One region of the Streptomyces sp. NPDC048057 genome, then DNA from elsewhere that is predicted to be linked to it. Evidence: riboswitches for the same ligand, from Rfam matches in the RefSeq annotation. Region 1 holds a riboswitch; the other holds the start of a gene.
What was found. Region 1 has a riboswitch for thiamine pyrophosphate ahead of thiC (phosphomethylpyrimidine synthase ThiC). Riboswitches for the same ligand answer to the same signal wherever they lie in the genome.

Region 1 (7,669 bases):
AATCGTCGGGCCGAGCGGGGACGGCGACGTGCACATCGCGCCGATGGGCCCCGGCGAACTCGCCGACCTGGGCATCCGGCTCCAGGTCGGCGGGGACTGCGCGTACTTCCAGGTGAGCGCCGCCCCCGTGGTCGCCTTCCTCGACCGCACCGATCGCCTGGTCCCGCTCGGCCAGGAGCGGACCTTCGGCGACTTCGACACCGACCTGGAACAGGTGCTCAGGTCCATCCTCACCGGGGAGAACGCGGGCTGAGCGGCCCTGGGACACGCCCTGGCGCCGCTACTTCTTGCGGCGCCGGCCCCGGCCCGAACCACGGCTCGCGGGCACCGCCCCGCCGGGCTGCGGACGGTCGGCGGAGACCACCAGCGCCGCGAGCGCGGTGGTCACCGGGACGGAGGCGACCAGTCCGATCGACCCCACGAGGGTCCGGACGATCTCCTCCGCCACCAACTCGCTGTTGGCGACCGTCGCCACCCCGCTCTGCGCGATGGTGAAGAGCAGCAGCAGCGGCAGTGCGGCACCCGCGTAGGCGAGCACCAGCGTGTTCACCACGGAGGCGATGTGGTCGCGGCCGATCCGGATGGCCGCGCGGTACAGCGCCCGCGGCCCCATGGTCGGATCCGCCTGCCGCAGCTCCCACACGGCCGAGGTCTGGGTCACCGTCACGTCGTCGAGCACCCCGAGCGAGCCGATGATGACCCCCGCCAGCAGCAGACCGCTCATGTCGATCTCCGGATAGAGACCGTGGATCAGGCCGGTGTTGTCGTCGGTGTTGCCCGACAGCACCGCCCACTCGATGAAGACCGAGCCGAGCAGCCCGATCAGCAGCAGCGAGATCAGCGTGCCGAGGACCGCGACCGAGGTGCGCGCCGTCAGCCCGTGACACATGTAGAGCGCGATCAGCATGATGGCGCTCGCCCCGACCACCGCGACCACCAGCGGATTGGACCCCGCCAAGATCGCCGGCAGGATGAACAGCGTCAGTACGGCGAACGAGATGACCAGCGCGATCAGCGCCATCACCCCGCGCATCCGCCCCACCAGCACCACGGCGAGGGCGAAGATCCCGGCCACCACCGCCAGCGGGACCTTCCGGTTCACGTCGATGACGGCGTACTGGAGGTCCGGCGGAGCGTCCGGGGCGTACGCCACCACGACCTCCTGGTCCTTCTCCAACTGCCGCACCGCGTCCGGCTGGACGACCTCCGCGAAGACGCGGCCCTTGTGCTGGCCGGAGTCGATCCTGATGGTGGCCTTCTTGCACTCGCCTTCCTGCGCGGCGATCGCCTCCCGCCCCTGGGGCGTGCTGGTGTCCCCGGTCGCGGGCACCTGGGCGGAGTTCACGGACTTGCAGTCGATGCGCTCGATCCGGGTCACCGTGGCCTGTTCGGTCTGTCGGTCGAAGCCCACGCCGGTGCGCTCGTGGCCGGGCGCGGAGCCGGGCCACAGGACGACCAGACCCACGGCGACGGCCGTGGCGAAAGGAATCAGCACCGCGGCGATGACCCGACGCAGATGCCGCGAGACGGGCGCGGCGGGCCCGTGCCCGTGGCTGTGCCCATGTCCGTGGCCGTGTCCGTGGCCGTGTTGGTGGCCGTGTTCCTGGCCGGGCGCGGGCTGGGGAGCAGGGCCCTGCTGGGGGCCGGGCGGTGATGACGTCACCGACCGATCATCGCAAGAACGGCAGGGGCCCCCTGGTCAGCACGCCAGAAATGACGCTAGCGTGGTGCCACCTTTGCACACGCGGGAGCTCGGAGCACCGGGCTGAGAGGGCGCTGACCTCCGTAGACGTACTGCAGGGCCGGCCGCGAGAGCGCCGGCCCGCCACACGTCGCGGACACCGCTGCGTCGACCGCCGAACCTGTTACCGGGTAATGCCGGCGTAGGGAGTAGGTCTTCCATGACCGTTCAGGACGCACGCACGCCTGCCGTCGAACCCGCTGTCGACGGCGCCCGCACACCGGGCTGGCACAAGGCATACGTCGAGGGTTCCCGCCCCGACCTGCGGGTGCCGGTCCGTCAGGTGCACCTCACCAACGGCCGGGACGTGACGCTGTACGACACGTCCGGCCCGTACACCGACCCCACCGTCGAGACCGACGTGCGCCGTGGGCTGGTCCCGCTGCGCGAGAGCTGGATCGTCGCCCGCGGCGACACCGAGGAGTACGCGGGCCGGCCCGTGCGCCCCGAGGACGACGGGATCAAGCACACCTCGCCCCGCGGTGGACTGCGCAACCTGGACGCGGTCTTCCCCGGGCGCCCGCGCCAGCCCCGGCGCGGTCGGGACGGCCGGGCGGTGACCCAACTCGCGTACGCCCGCCGCGGCGAGATCACCCCCGAGATGGAGTTCGTCGCCCTGCGGGAGAACGTCTCCCCCGAGGTCGTGCGGGACGAGATCGCGGCCGGCCGCGCGGTGCTGCCGGCCAACGTCAACCATCCGGAGATCGAGCCGATGATCATCGGCAAGCGGTTCCTGGTGAAGGTCAACGCCAACATCGGCAACTCCGCCGTGACCTCCTCCATCGAGGAGGAGGTGGAGAAGATGACCTGGGCCACCCGCTGGGGCGCCGACACGGTCATGGACCTGTCCACCGGTCGCAACATCCACACCACCCGGGAGTGGGTGCTGCGCAACTCCCCCGTGCCGATCGGCACCGTGCCGCTGTACCAGGCGCTGGAGAAGGTCGACGGCAGGGCGGAGGAGCTGACCTGGGAGATCTACAAGGACACCGTGATCGAACAGGCCGAGCAGGGCGTCGACTACATGACGGTGCACGCCGGCGTGCTGCTGCGGTACGTGCCGCTCACCGCCCGCCGCAAGACCGGCATCGTCTCCCGCGGCGGCTCGATCATGGCCGCCTGGTGCCTGGCGCACCACAAGGAGTCGTTCCTGTACGAGCACTTCGAGGAGCTGTGCGAGATCCTCGCCGCGTACGACGTGACGTACTCCCTCGGTGACGGGCTGCGGCCCGGCTCGATCGCGGACGCCAACGACGAGGCGCAGTTCGCCGAGTTGAAGACGCTGGGCGAGCTGAACAAGATCGCCAAGCGGATGAACGTGCAGACGATGATCGAGGGCCCCGGGCACGTGCCCATGCACAAGATCAAGGAGAACATCGACCTCCAGCAGGAGATCTGCGAGGAGGCGCCGTTCTACACCCTCGGCCCGCTCACCACGGACGTGGCACCGGCGTACGACCACATCACCTCCGGCATCGGCGCGGCGATGATCGCCTGGTGGGGCACGGCCATGCTCTGCTACGTGACGCCCAAGGAGCACCTGGGGCTGCCCAACCGGGACGACGTGAAGACCGGGGTGATCACGTACAAGATCGCGGCGCACGCGGCGGACCTCGCCAAGGGGCACCCGGGGGCGCAGGAGTGGGACGACGCGCTCTCCGACGCGCGGTTCGAGTTCCGCTGGGAGGACCAGTTCAACCTGGCGCTCGACCCGGACACCGCGCGCGAGTTCCACGACGAGACGCTGCCGGCCGAGCCGGCGAAGACGGCGCACTTCTGCTCGATGTGCGGCCCGAAGTTCTGCTCGATGAAGATCAGCCAGAGCATCTCGGAGCAGTTCGGCGGTGCCTCCGCACCGGACGCGACGGCGGAGGAGATCACCGAGGGGATGCTCCAGAAGTCCAAGGAGTTCGCGGCGAGCGGGAACAGGGTGTACCTGCCGATGGCCGAGTGACCGGCTGACTGAACGACCGGCCCGACGGACCGGCCGCGGGACCGACCGACCGCGCGGCCGGCCGACCGGGGAGCACGAGGAGTCAGGGGAACTCGGGGGGACGGGGGTACGGTGCGCGCCTCGCGGCCGCACCCTCGTACCGCGGCGGTGCCACGGCGCGGCCAGGTCACTCCGGGCGGTTCTCGGGGCCCCCGAAGTCCGGGCTGGTGAAGTCGGGGCTGGTGAAGGTGGGCCGCTGCCCCGCCGACTTGCCCTCGCTCGGACTGGAGTAGTCCGGGCTGTCGTACCCGACCTTCGGTATGCGGGTCACGGGCCGCGGCGGCGCTCCGGACACCGGGTCCGCGGCCGGGTCCTCCAGCGCGATCCGCAGGAACGGCAGGACGCCGCGCTCCAGCACCGCGTGCAGCCAGGCGTCCTTGGCGCGCGCCACCTCGTCGGGGAGTTCGTTCGACATCTCCTCGGCCGGCAGCTGCGTCGCGCTGTTGCGCAGCGCGGTGCGCAGGAGCCCGACCCCCGCGTACAGGATCGCCGCGGCGGTGAGGGCGGCGAAGAACCAGCCGGCCGACACCATGGTCTGGGCGAACGACGGCGGCGGGTCGAGCATCTTGAGGACGTACCCGACCAGCAGGAACAGCAGGGCGGCGATGCCCGCGAGGACCGGGGCGAGCACCGCGACCACGGCCGCGAAGCCGGCGCCGCTGCCGTCGCCGTCGACGTGGATCCTGGGCCGGTCCCGGTCGCCGGCGGACGCGGCGGAGGGCGAACGGGCCTCTTCGCGGATCCTGACGTAGTGCTCGTACTCGGGCGCGGCGGAGGCGGTGATCAGCGCCGTGGCGTTCAGGGCCATCGTGCGCAGCTGGGCCGCGTTCAGCCGCTGCCCCACGGTGGCGAGATCGGGCCGTTCATGGGCGTTGCGCAGCGCGTCTTCGAGGAGGCGCTCGAACTCGGCGCGGTCCTCGTTCTGCAGGTGCGGAGCGCTGTTCATGTGCATCCCCCGATGCTCCGTAAGGCCGGAAACACCCGTCCCGGACGGGCGGTTGGGCGTGGGTGGAGGAGTGCCTGCGTCGGTTAGGCCGATGGTAGAGCGGTTACGGCACGGAGTGACAGGGGTTTAGGTAAAACGCGTACCCGGCTTGCGTCAGCCGGGTAGCGGAAGCTGGACGACGAGCAGCTTTCCGGCCATCGTGACGCCGCCGTCCATGGCGATCGCCAATCCGTCCGCGTACACATGCGGCCCCTCGACGACCGGGCGGTCCCCGTCCTCGCCGTCCTCCGTGCCGACCTCGCCGAGCAGGTACGGAATGGGGCTGTGCCCGTGCACGATCCGGTTGCCGCCGTACGCGGAGAGCAGTTCGCGCACCGCGAGGGGCCCCGCCTCCTCGTCGCGGAAGGCGAACCGCTTGGTCATCTTGCGGAAGAGGTCCCAGCACTCGTCGGCGTCGTTGCGGGTGAGGATCTCGTGGACGGTGTCGTTCACGTCCTCGATCGTCTCGCCGTACTCCAGGTACGCGGTGGTGTCGGAGTGCAGCAGCAGGTGGCCGTCCTCCTCGACGACGGCGTCCAGCCGGGACATCCACTGGAGGTGGACGTCCTGGAGGCGGTCCATGTCGTTCTTCTGGCCGCCGTTGAGCAGCCAGGCCGCCTGGAAGGTGGCGGTGCCGGCGCCGGAGTTCACCGGGGTGTCCGAGAACCGCTTGGCGCCGAGGAGCAGCAGTTCGTGGTTGCCCATCAGGGCCTTGCAGTAGCCGCCGGCGGCGGCGGCCTCGGCGGAGAGCCGCATCACCAGGTCGATGACGCCGATGCCGTCGGGGCCGCGGTCGGTGAAGTCGCCGAGGAACCAGAGGCGGGCGTTGCCGGCGGCCCAGTTGCCGTCGGCGTCGATCAGGCCCTGGGCGGCGAGGGCGGCGACCAGCTCGTCGAGGTAGCCGTGGACGTCGCCGACGACGTACAGCGGGCCGGGGCCGTCGGCGGCGGGCGCCGGGGCGACGACCGCGCCGGGCTGGAGCTGGACGGTGAGGTCGTCGGGCCCGCTGCGGCTGATGACGGGGAGGTCGCGCTCGGTGGGGGTGTAGCCCTCGGGCATCTCGTCCTCCGGCAGGGCGTTGCCGGGGTGGTCTCCGGGGTGGGAGGCGTGGGGCTGGTGCTCCGTGGGGTACGCCGGGGGTGCTGGCGGCGCGGGGTGGCTGACCTGCACCGGGGGCTGGTGCTGCTCGGGCGTCCCCTGCTGCTCCTGCGGCCTCTGCTGCTCCTGGTAGGGCTGGGATTCGCCGTACGGCTGCGGCTCGCCGTAGGGCTGTGACGCCTGCTGGAGTTCGTGCTGCGGTTCCTGCTGCGGCTCTTGTTGCACGGGAGGCTCGGGAGGCGGGGCCTCCGACTGCACGGGCATCTGCGCGTATGGCGGAACGCGGAAATCGCGCAACGTCGCCGTACGCACCACGGGTCCCTGACCGGCCCCCTGAGTCATCGACCCCTCCACCACCGTCGCGCCGCCGTTCACCTTTCGGCCCAGCCTGGTCGGGGTGGTCCGCGGTGTCGTGCGCCCATCATAGGAATGAGGTCCGCGCTGTGTGACGCACCAGGGGTGGTGAATCCAGCCGCACCCCTGACACGTCGGCTGTTTCGCCCCAATAGGGCCCTAATTGGGGACGCTCGGCGGATCCCGATTCCTCGGACCCCGGGGTCTTTCGTCTGGATCAGGCTGGGCGAGCCCAGCGAGATCCGAACGAGAGGCCCTAGTCCGGTGACGGGGAGCGCGGCGCGCTCACGGTCGTCCGCGGGGAGCGGCGCTGTGAGGACGTCCGGATGATCAACTCCGTTGGTATCACCTGCTCGACCGGCCGGTCCTCGTCGATCCCCTCGATGGCGTCGATGAGGAGCTGGACGACCGCCGTGCCGATCCGGCGCGGCTTGAGGGAGAGCGTGGTGATGGGCGGCTCGGTGGTGGCGTACACCGTCGACTCGCTGCAACAGACCAGCAGCAGGTCGTCGGGGACGCGCAGGCCGTAGCGGCGGGCCGCGGCGAGCAGGTCGGTGCCGTTGGGGTCGAAGAGTCCGTAGACGGCGTCCGGCCGGTCCGGTCGGGCGAGCAGTCGGTCCGCGGCGACGGCGCCCGCGCACGGGTCGTGGGCGGGGTACGACTCGTACACCGGGTCCTGGCCGACGCGCTCGCACCAGCTGAGGTAGGCGGTGGTGGAGAGGCGGGTGTAGGTGTCCGTGGTGGTGCCGGTGAGCAGGCCGATGCGGCGGGCGCCGGCGTCGGCGAGGTGGTCCAGCAGGTCGAGGACGGCGGCCTCGTGGTCGTTGTCGACCCAGGCCGTGACGGGGAGGGTGCCGGCGGGACGGCCGTCGGAGACGACGGGCAGGCCCTGGCGCACGAGCTCGGTGACGACGGGGTCGTGGTCGGAGGGGTCGATGACGACGGTGCCGTCCAGCGCGACGTTCGACCAGACGTCGTGCCGGGAGGTCGCCGGGAGGATGACGAGGGCGTAGCCGCGGGCGAGCGCGGCGGAGGTCGCGGCCCGCGCCATCTCGGCGAAGTACGCGAACTCGGTGAAGGTGAAAGGTTCATCCCCGTACGTGGTGACGGTCAGGCCGATGAGGCCCGACTTGCCCGTACGGAGGGTGCGGGCCGCCGCCGACGGGCGGTAACCGAGCCGGTCGGCCACTTCGCGGACGTGTCTGCGGGTGGCGTCCGGGAGGCGGCCTTTTCCGTTCAGCGCGTCCGAGACGGTCGTGATGGAGACACCGGCGGCGGCGGCGACGTCTCGAATGCCCGCCCGACCTTGCCGGCTTCCCCGGCGGGATGTGTCCGTCCGGCTCACCTGGTGCTTCCCTGCTGCTGTCATGGCGAGCCGATATTAGGGCTCGCGTGGGGGGTCGGGCTGATCGTGCGTTCAGTCGTTGACAGGCACGATTCTGCATGATCATAAACCATGAACTGCCTTGGAAAATAAGGGACTTGCTAGGGAACTGTG
Region 2 (7,669 bases), on a different contig from region 1:
GCCGACGGCGCCGGTGGTTTGGCTGCTGTTCGTGGTGTTCGTAGGAAGCGGCTGACCTGCGGCTTCACGGTGAAGGGCTTGTTATCCACAGGATGGCGAGCCCTTCGTCGTATCTCTGCGACACTGGATGGACCATGCCCAAGCCCGGAGAACTCACATTCATCGCGCCCCGCGGAGCCAAGAAGCCCCCGAGGCACCTTGCCGACCTCTCGCCCGCCGAGCGGAAGGACGCCGTCGCCGCGATCGGCGAGAAGCCCTTCCGCGCCAAGCAGCTGTCGCAGCACTACTTCGCCCGGTACGCGCACGACCCGGCTCAGTGGACCGACATCCCTGCCGCCGCGCGGGAGAAGCTGGCCGCGGAGCTGCTGCCCGACCTGATGTCGGTCGTGCGGCACATCTCCTGCGACGAGGACACCACCCGCAAGACCCTGTGGCGGCTGCACGACGGGACGCTCGTCGAGTCCGTGCTGATGCGCTATCCCGACCGGGTGACGATGTGCATCTCGTCCCAGGCCGGCTGCGGGATGAACTGCCCGTTCTGCGCCACCGGCCAGGCCGGGCTCGACCGCAACTTGTCGACCGCGGAGATCGTGCACCAGATCGTGGACGGGATGCGGTCGCTGCGCGACGGCGAGGTGCCCGGCGGCCCCGCCCGGCTGTCGAACATCGTCTTCATGGGCATGGGCGAGCCGCTGGCGAACTACAAGCGGGTGGTGGGCGCGATCCGTCGGCTCACCGACCCCGAGCCCGACGGCCTCGGGCTGTCCCAGCGCGGGATCACGGTCTCCACCGTCGGTCTGGTGCCGGCGATGCTGCGCTTCGCGGACGAGGGCTTCAAGTGCCGGCTCGCGGTGTCCTTGCACGCCCCGGACGACGAACTGCGTGACACCCTCGTCCCGGTGAACACCCGCTGGAAGGTCCGCGAGGTCCTGGACGCCGCGTGGGAGTACGCGGAGAAGTCGGGTCGTCGCGTCTCCATCGAGTACGCGCTGATCCGCGACATCAACGACCACGCGTGGCGCGGTGACCTGTTGGGCCGGCTGCTCAAGGGGCGGCGCGTCCATGTGAACCTGATCCCGCTGAACCCGACTCCGGGGTCGAAGTGGACCGCGTCCCGGCCGGAGGACGAGCGGGCCTTCGTCGCAGCGATCGCGGCCCACGGGGTCCCGGTCACGGTGCGGGACACCCGGGGGCAGGAGATCGACGGGGCGTGCGGACAGCTCGCCGCGTCCGAGCGCTGACGACGGGGGTCGTGCACGGGTCGGGTCGCGAGGCGGGCGCACTGCGCCTTCAGCGTGCGGGGTGCGCAGGCACCCGCCCCTGCCGCCGCCTGCGGCTGACCTTGTAGTCTGACCCGTACATCTGCATAAATCCGACAGGGGAGCGCCACAGCGCTGAGAGTGCGGTACCCATCAGACCGCAGACCCTCTGAACCTCGCCCAGGTCATTCTGGGTAGGAAGTTCGGTCACCACTCAAGCTGTTGCGCCCTGCCCGCGTCTTCGACGAGACCGGGCCGGGCCGCGTCTCTTCCTGGCCACCCCCAGGAGGAATCGATCCGTGAGCAGTATCAGGAAGAAGACGGTCGCCGCGCTGGCCGCGGCGCTCGGCGTGAGCGTGCTCGCCGCCTGCGGCGGGGAGTCCTCCGGTGACTCCGGAGCCAAGGACGGCGACGGCAAGGGCTCGAAGACGGTCACGCTGGTGAGCCACGACTCCTTCGCCGCCTCCGAGGCCGTGCTCAAGGAGTTCACCCGGCAGACCGGCTACACGGTCAAGGTCCTCAAGAGCGGGGACACCGCGGTCGCGCTCAACAAGGAGATCCTGACGAAGGGCTCCCCGCAGGGCGACGTGTTCTTCGGCGTCGACAACACCCTGCTGTCCCGCGCGCTCGACAACGGCCTCTTCACGCCCCACGAGGCCAAGGGCCTCGACCAGGTGCCGGCGACCGTGCAACTCGACAAGGACAAGCACCGGGTCACCCCGATCGACACCGGCGACGTCTGCGTCAACTACGACAAGAAGTACTTCGCCGACAAGAAGCTCGCGCCGCCGCAGACCTTCGAGGACCTGGCCAAGCCCGAGTACAAGGACCTGCTCGTCGTGGAGAACGCGGCCACGTCCTCCCCGGGCCTCAGCTTCGTCCTCGGCACCGTCGCGCACTTCGGCGAGGACGGTTGGCAGGACTACTGGAAGCAGCTCAAGGGCAACGGAGTCAAGGTCGTCGACGGCTGGGAGCAGGCGTACAACGAGGAGTTCTCCGGGTCCGCCGGGGGCAAGAAGGCCAAGGCCGACCGGCCGCTGGTGGTCTCGTACGCCTCCAGCCCGCCCGTCGAGGTGCTGTTCGCCGACCCGCAGCCGGCCGAGGCGCCCACCGGGGTCGCCACCGGGACCTGCTTCCGGCAGGTCGAGTTCGCGGGCCTGCTGAAGGGCGCGAAGAACGAGGCCGGCGGCAAGGCCCTGCTGGACTTCATGGTCTCCAAGACGTTCCAGGAGGACATGCCGCTGAACATGTTCGTCAACCCGGTGGTCAGCGGGGCGAAGCTGCCCGAGCTGTTCACCCGGCACGGCGCGGTGGTCGAGAAGCCGACGACGCTGGCGCCCGACACCATCTCCAAGAACCGTGAGCAGTGGGTTCAGACGTGGTCCTCGCTCGTGGTGAAGTGACCCGGCCCGCGGCGGGGCGCCGCGGCCGGGCGCCCCGCACGGGGAACGCGACACGGCTCGCCCTGATGGCGCTGCCCGTCGCGTTCTTCGGCGTCTTCTTCGCGTACCCCGTGGCCGCGATCGTCGGCCGCGGGCTGCGGGACGGCGGGCGTTGGCAGTTCGGGCGCATCGGCGAGGTGCTGGGCCGCCCGGACGTCCTCGACGTGCTGTGGTTCACCACCTGGCAGGCGCTGGCGTCGACCGCGCTCACCCTGTTCGTCGCGCTGCCGGGGGCGTACGTCACGGCCCGCTACGACTTCCCGGGCAAGCGGCTGCTGCGGGCGGTGGTGACCGTGCCGTTCGTGCTGCCGACCGTCGTCGTCGGCACCGCCTTCCTGGCGCTGCTGGGTCGCGGCGGACTGCTCGACGAGGCGTGGGGGATCCGCCTCGACACCACTGTGTGGGCGATCCTCCTCGCCCACGTCTTCTTCAACTACGCCGTGGTGGTGCGGACCGTGGGCGGCCTGTGGGCGCAGCTCGACCCGCGCCAGGAGGAGGCGGCGCGAGTGCTGGGCGCGGGGCGCTTCGCCGCCTGGCGCACGGTCACGCTCCCGGCGCTCGCGCCGTCCCTGGCCGCCGCGGCGCTGATGGTCTTCCTCTTCACCTTCACCTCCTTCGGCGTGGTCCAGATCCTGGGCGGGCCCGGCTTCTCGACCCTGGAAGTGGAGATCTACCGGCAGACCGCGCAACTGCTGGACCTGCGCACGGCCGCCGTCCTGACCCTGGTGCAGTTCGCCGCCGTCGGCGCGGTGCTGGGCGTGCACGCGTGGACGGTACGGCGCCGGGAGGGCGCGTTGACGCTGGTGGACCCGGCCTCCACCGCCCGCCGGCCGCGCGGGGCGCGGCAGTGGGCGCTGCTCGGCGGGGTGCTGACCACGGTCGTGCTGCTGGTGCTGGTGCCGCTGGGCGTCCTGGTGGAGCGCTCGCTGTCCACTCCCGACGGCTACGGCTTCGACTACTACCGGGCGCTCGGCTCGCTCGACGCGAGCGGGGGCGCCTTCCTCGTACCACCGGTGCACGCCGTGGGGAACTCGCTGCGGTACGCGCTGGCCGCGACCGCGATCGCGGTCGTCGTGGGCGGGCTCGCGGCGGCGGCGCTGGCGCGGCGGCCCGGGCCCGAGGGGCGGGAGCGCGGGGCGGGGCGGCTGGTGCGTGGCTTCGACGCGCTGCTGATGCTGCCGCTCGGGGTCTCGGCGGTGACGGTGGGCTTCGGCTTCCTGATCACGCTCGACGAGCCGCCGTTGGACCTGCGGGCCTCGTGGATCCTGGTGCCGCTGGCGCAGGCGCTGGTCGGGGTGCCGTTCGTGGTGCGCACCATGCTGCCGGTGCTGCGGGCGGTCGACGGGCGACTGCGGGAGGCGGCGGCGGTCCTCGGGGCGTCGCCGCTGCGGGTGTGGCGGGAGGTGGACCTGCCGTTGGTGCGGCGGGCGCTGCTGATCTCCGCGGGCTTCGCGTTCGCCGTGTCGCTCGGCGAGTTCGGTGCGACCGTCTTCATCGCCAGGCCCGACAACCCGACGCTGCCGGTTGCCGTCGCCAGGCTGCTGGGGCGGCCCGGCGAGCTCAACTACGGGCAGGCGATGGCCCTGAGCACGATCCTGATGGTGGTGTGCGCGGGCGCGCTGCTGTTGCTGGAGCGGATCCGCCTGCGCACGACCAACGGCTCGACCGGGGAGTTCTGATGCTCGTACTCGACGACGTGACCGTACGCTTCGGGGCGCGGGCGGCGCTCGACGGCGTGGACCTGACGGTCGCCGACCACGAGGTGGTCTGCGTCCTCGGGCCCAGCGGCAGTGGGAAGTCCACCCTGTTGCGGGTGGTCGCCGGATTGCAGCGGGCGGACCGGGGGCGGGTGTTGCTCGCCGGCGCCGACCAGACGGGCGTACCGGTGCACCGGCGCGGCCTGGGCCTGATGTTCCAGGACCACCAGCTCTTCCCCCAGCACGACGCGGGCGGGAACGTCGCCTTCGGACTGCGGATGCGGGGTGACGGGCGGGAGGCGCGACGGGCGCGGGTCGCGGAGCTGTTGGAACTCGTCGGGCTGCCCGGCGCGGAGCAGCGCGCGGTCGGCTCGCTGTCCGGCGGCGAACAGCAACGGGTCGCGCTGGCGCGGGCGCTGGCCCCCGAGCCTCGGCTGCTGATGCTCGACGAACCGCTGGGACAGCTTGACCGCGGGCTGCGGGAGCGCCTGGTGGTGGAGTTGCGGGCGCTCTTCGGGCGGCTGGGGACGACCGTGCTGGCGGTCACGCACGACCAGGGCGAGGCGTTCGCGCTCGCCGACCGCGTGGTGATCATGCGGGAGGGCCGGATCGCCCAGACCGGTGCGCCGCTGGAGGTCTGGCAGCGGCCTGCCGACGCCTTCGTGGCGCGGTTCCTCGGCTTCGACAACGTGGTCGCCGCCACCGTCAGCGGGTCGGTGGCGGACACGGCGTGGGGCAAGCTGCCGCTGCTGGACCCGGCCGGGGACGGCGAGCGCGAGGTGCTGGTGCGGCCCGCGGGGGTGCGGCTGACGGACCCGGAGGAGGGCCTGCGCTGCACGGTCGAGGCGCGGACCTTCCGGGGCGACCGGGTCGCCGTACGGCTGCGGCCGGCGACCGGCCCCGTACTGGAGGCGGAGGTGCCGCTGCGGGATGCCCCCGAGGAGCACGCCGAGGTGGGGGTCGTCTTCGCGGCGGAGGACGTGGTCGTCCTAGCCCCGTAGCGGGGCCACGGCCAGGGTGGCGACCGCCCAGGTCAGCGGGGCGAAGACGGCGAGCAGGGCGAGCACCCGCAGGGCGGTGGCGGCGCGCAGGGTGTTCGCGGGGGTGCCCAGGCGCCGCAGCTCCTCGCGGGTCGTGGTGCGCAGGGCGCGCGCCTCGGACGTGGAGACCAGGAGCGTGGCCGTCGAACAGGCGATCACCAACGTCGTGCCCAGGCCCGTGAGCGGACCGAAGGGACGGGCCCCGCTGCCGGACAGCATCCAGCCGGCGAGCACCGCCGCCGCGACCGCGCACAGCACGCCGAGCGGGCGGCCGATCCGACGGGCCTCCTCCATCAGGACCCGGCCGGCGAGCAGCCGCAGCGCGCTGGGGCGCACCATTTGCACAAGACGGCCGCAGAAGTGCGTCAGGGCGGGCCCTGCGACGGCGAGGCCCACCGCGGTGAGCGCCCAGCCGGTGAGGACGCCGGCCGGGTTCGCGCCGAGGTCACCCGAGAGCCGCAGTCCCTCCCCGGACTGGGCACGGGCCGCGTACGTGCCGATCGCCAGGCCCGCCGCCGTCAGGGCGCACCCCCACGGCAGCCCGCCGGGCGGGGCGGTGGGCACCGGGGGCTCTTCGGGCGGGGCGTCGTCCGCGGCCGTGGTGCGGATGCGGGAGCGCAGTGCGAGGGCGACGGTGACCGTCGCGGCCAGGGGGACGATCGTCAGCAGCGTGAGGGCCGCGGCGAGCGGCAGCGACTCGTCCGCGGCCAGCAGTTCGGCTGCGGCGCCGTCGAACGGCAGCCCCGTCAGATCACCCCGCAGGTGCAGGAAGACCAGCAGGGCGAGCATGCTGCCCAGCGCGGCGGACACGGCCGTGCCGGAGGCGGCGAGGGCGGCGAGCTGACCGGGGCCGAGGCCGGCGGCGGACAGGCCGCGGCGGGGACGGGTGCTCGGATCCGTACGGGCGACGGCGACCGCGAAGTGCACGGCGGCGGCGAGCGGGACCAGGCACCAGGACAGTCGCAGCAGGGACGCGGAGGGGTCGTCGGGGTGGGCGAGCGCATGGGTGAGGGCGCTCAGCAGCAGGAAGCCGACCCCCGCCGACGCGGCTGCGACCAGCAGCCGGCGCAGCACGATCAGGGGGTGGGCGCCTCGGGCTAGACGGAGAGCGAGCACTCGGCCCGGCCTTCCGCTTCGAGGGTGACGGAACCGGTGCGGCGGCCGTCCACCAGGGTGACCGTGCGGTCGGCGAGCGCCGCCACCTCCGGGTCGTAGCTGGCCAGCAGCACCGTGATGCGGTGGGAGCGGGCCGCCGCCAGCACGGTGCGCAGCAGTTGGGCGGCCTCGGCGCTGTGCAGCGCCGCCGTCGGCTCGTCAGCGAAGAGCACGGCGGGCTCGGCCACCAGGGCGCGGGCCGTGGCGGTCCGCTGGCGCTGGGTCTGGGTGAGGGCGTGCGGTCGGGTGCGGGCGACCGGGCCGACGTCGAGGCGGTCCAGCCACTCCAGGGCGGTGGTCTTGGCGACCCGGTGGGGCACGCCGCGCAGCAGCAGCGGCAGGGCGGCGTTCTCCCAGGCGGTGAGCTCCGGTACGAGCGTGGGTTCGGCGCCGATCCAGGCGAAGTGCTCCCGGCGCAGCCGCTCGCGGGGGAGCGCGGGCAGGGTGTGCACGGGGACGCTGTTGAACCACACCTCGCCCTCGTCCGCGACGAGTTGTCCGGACAGACAGCGCAGCAGGGTGGTCTTGCCGCAGCCGCGGGGGCCCTGCACGGACAGGATCTCGCCCTCCCGCACCCCGAGCGAGACGCCGACGAGTGCGGGGGAGCCCCGGTGGGCGTGGTGGAGCGAACGTGCCCAGAGCACGTCGTTGTCCGGCGGAGCCGCCATGGCGTACACCTCGGTTCTGATCAGATGCGTCGTCTTAGATGCGTCGTCCCCCGGTCGTCCCCCGTATGGGGGAACGAGGTTCGGGGCTGATCGGTCACTGGGGGTCCTCCCAGGCCCGCGGGCGGGCAGGGGGAAGGCTAGGCAGCCGGATGCGGGGTGCCGGGAAACACGACGGCCCGGGTGCGTGCCATCCACTCGGATGGGTGCACCCGGGCCGTCTGACGACTCGGTCGACGGCGCGCCGGTCAGGGGCCGGGACGGGGCCTAACCGGCACTTGCGCGGGCTCAGAGCTTGGTCCACGCCTCGGTGAGGACCGTGCGCAGCACGCCTTCGATCTCGTCGAACGTCGACTGGTCGGCGATCAGCGGCGGCGCGAGCTGGATGACCGGGTCGCCGCGGTCGTCGGC

Region 2: another riboswitch for thiamine pyrophosphate. It lies ahead of AB0E05_RS08595 (thiamine ABC transporter substrate-binding protein); the one in region 1 lies ahead of thiC (phosphomethylpyrimidine synthase ThiC).

What each region holds. Positions count from the first base shown of each region.
Region 1 is NZ_JBEZNF010000004.1:233,014-240,682, reverse strand. It holds gene AB0E05_RS06400 (SsgA family sporulation/cell division regulator) at 1-253, shown strand, start outside; gene AB0E05_RS06395 (YibE/F family protein) at 281-1,663, opposite strand; TPP riboswitch at 1,735-1,907, shown strand; gene thiC (phosphomethylpyrimidine synthase ThiC) at 1,902-3,695, shown strand; gene AB0E05_RS06385 (hypothetical protein) at 3,862-4,686, opposite strand; gene AB0E05_RS06380 (metallophosphoesterase) at 4,834-6,174, opposite strand; gene AB0E05_RS06375 (LacI family DNA-binding transcriptional regulator) at 6,428-7,540, opposite strand.
Region 2 is NZ_JBEZNF010000006.1:89,115-96,783, reverse strand. It holds gene AB0E05_RS08605 (phosphatidate cytidylyltransferase) at 1-55, shown strand, start outside; gene rlmN (23S rRNA (adenine(2503)-C(2))-methyltransferase RlmN) at 135-1,241, shown strand; TPP riboswitch at 1,368-1,478, shown strand; gene AB0E05_RS08595 (thiamine ABC transporter substrate-binding protein) at 1,559-2,662, shown strand; gene AB0E05_RS08590 (iron ABC transporter permease) at 2,728-4,380, shown strand; gene AB0E05_RS08585 (ABC transporter ATP-binding protein) at 4,380-5,399, shown strand; gene AB0E05_RS08580 (hypothetical protein) at 5,388-6,554, opposite strand; gene AB0E05_RS08575 (ATP-binding cassette domain-containing protein) at 6,536-7,261, opposite strand; gene AB0E05_RS08570 (aspartate aminotransferase family protein) at 7,547-7,669, opposite strand, start outside.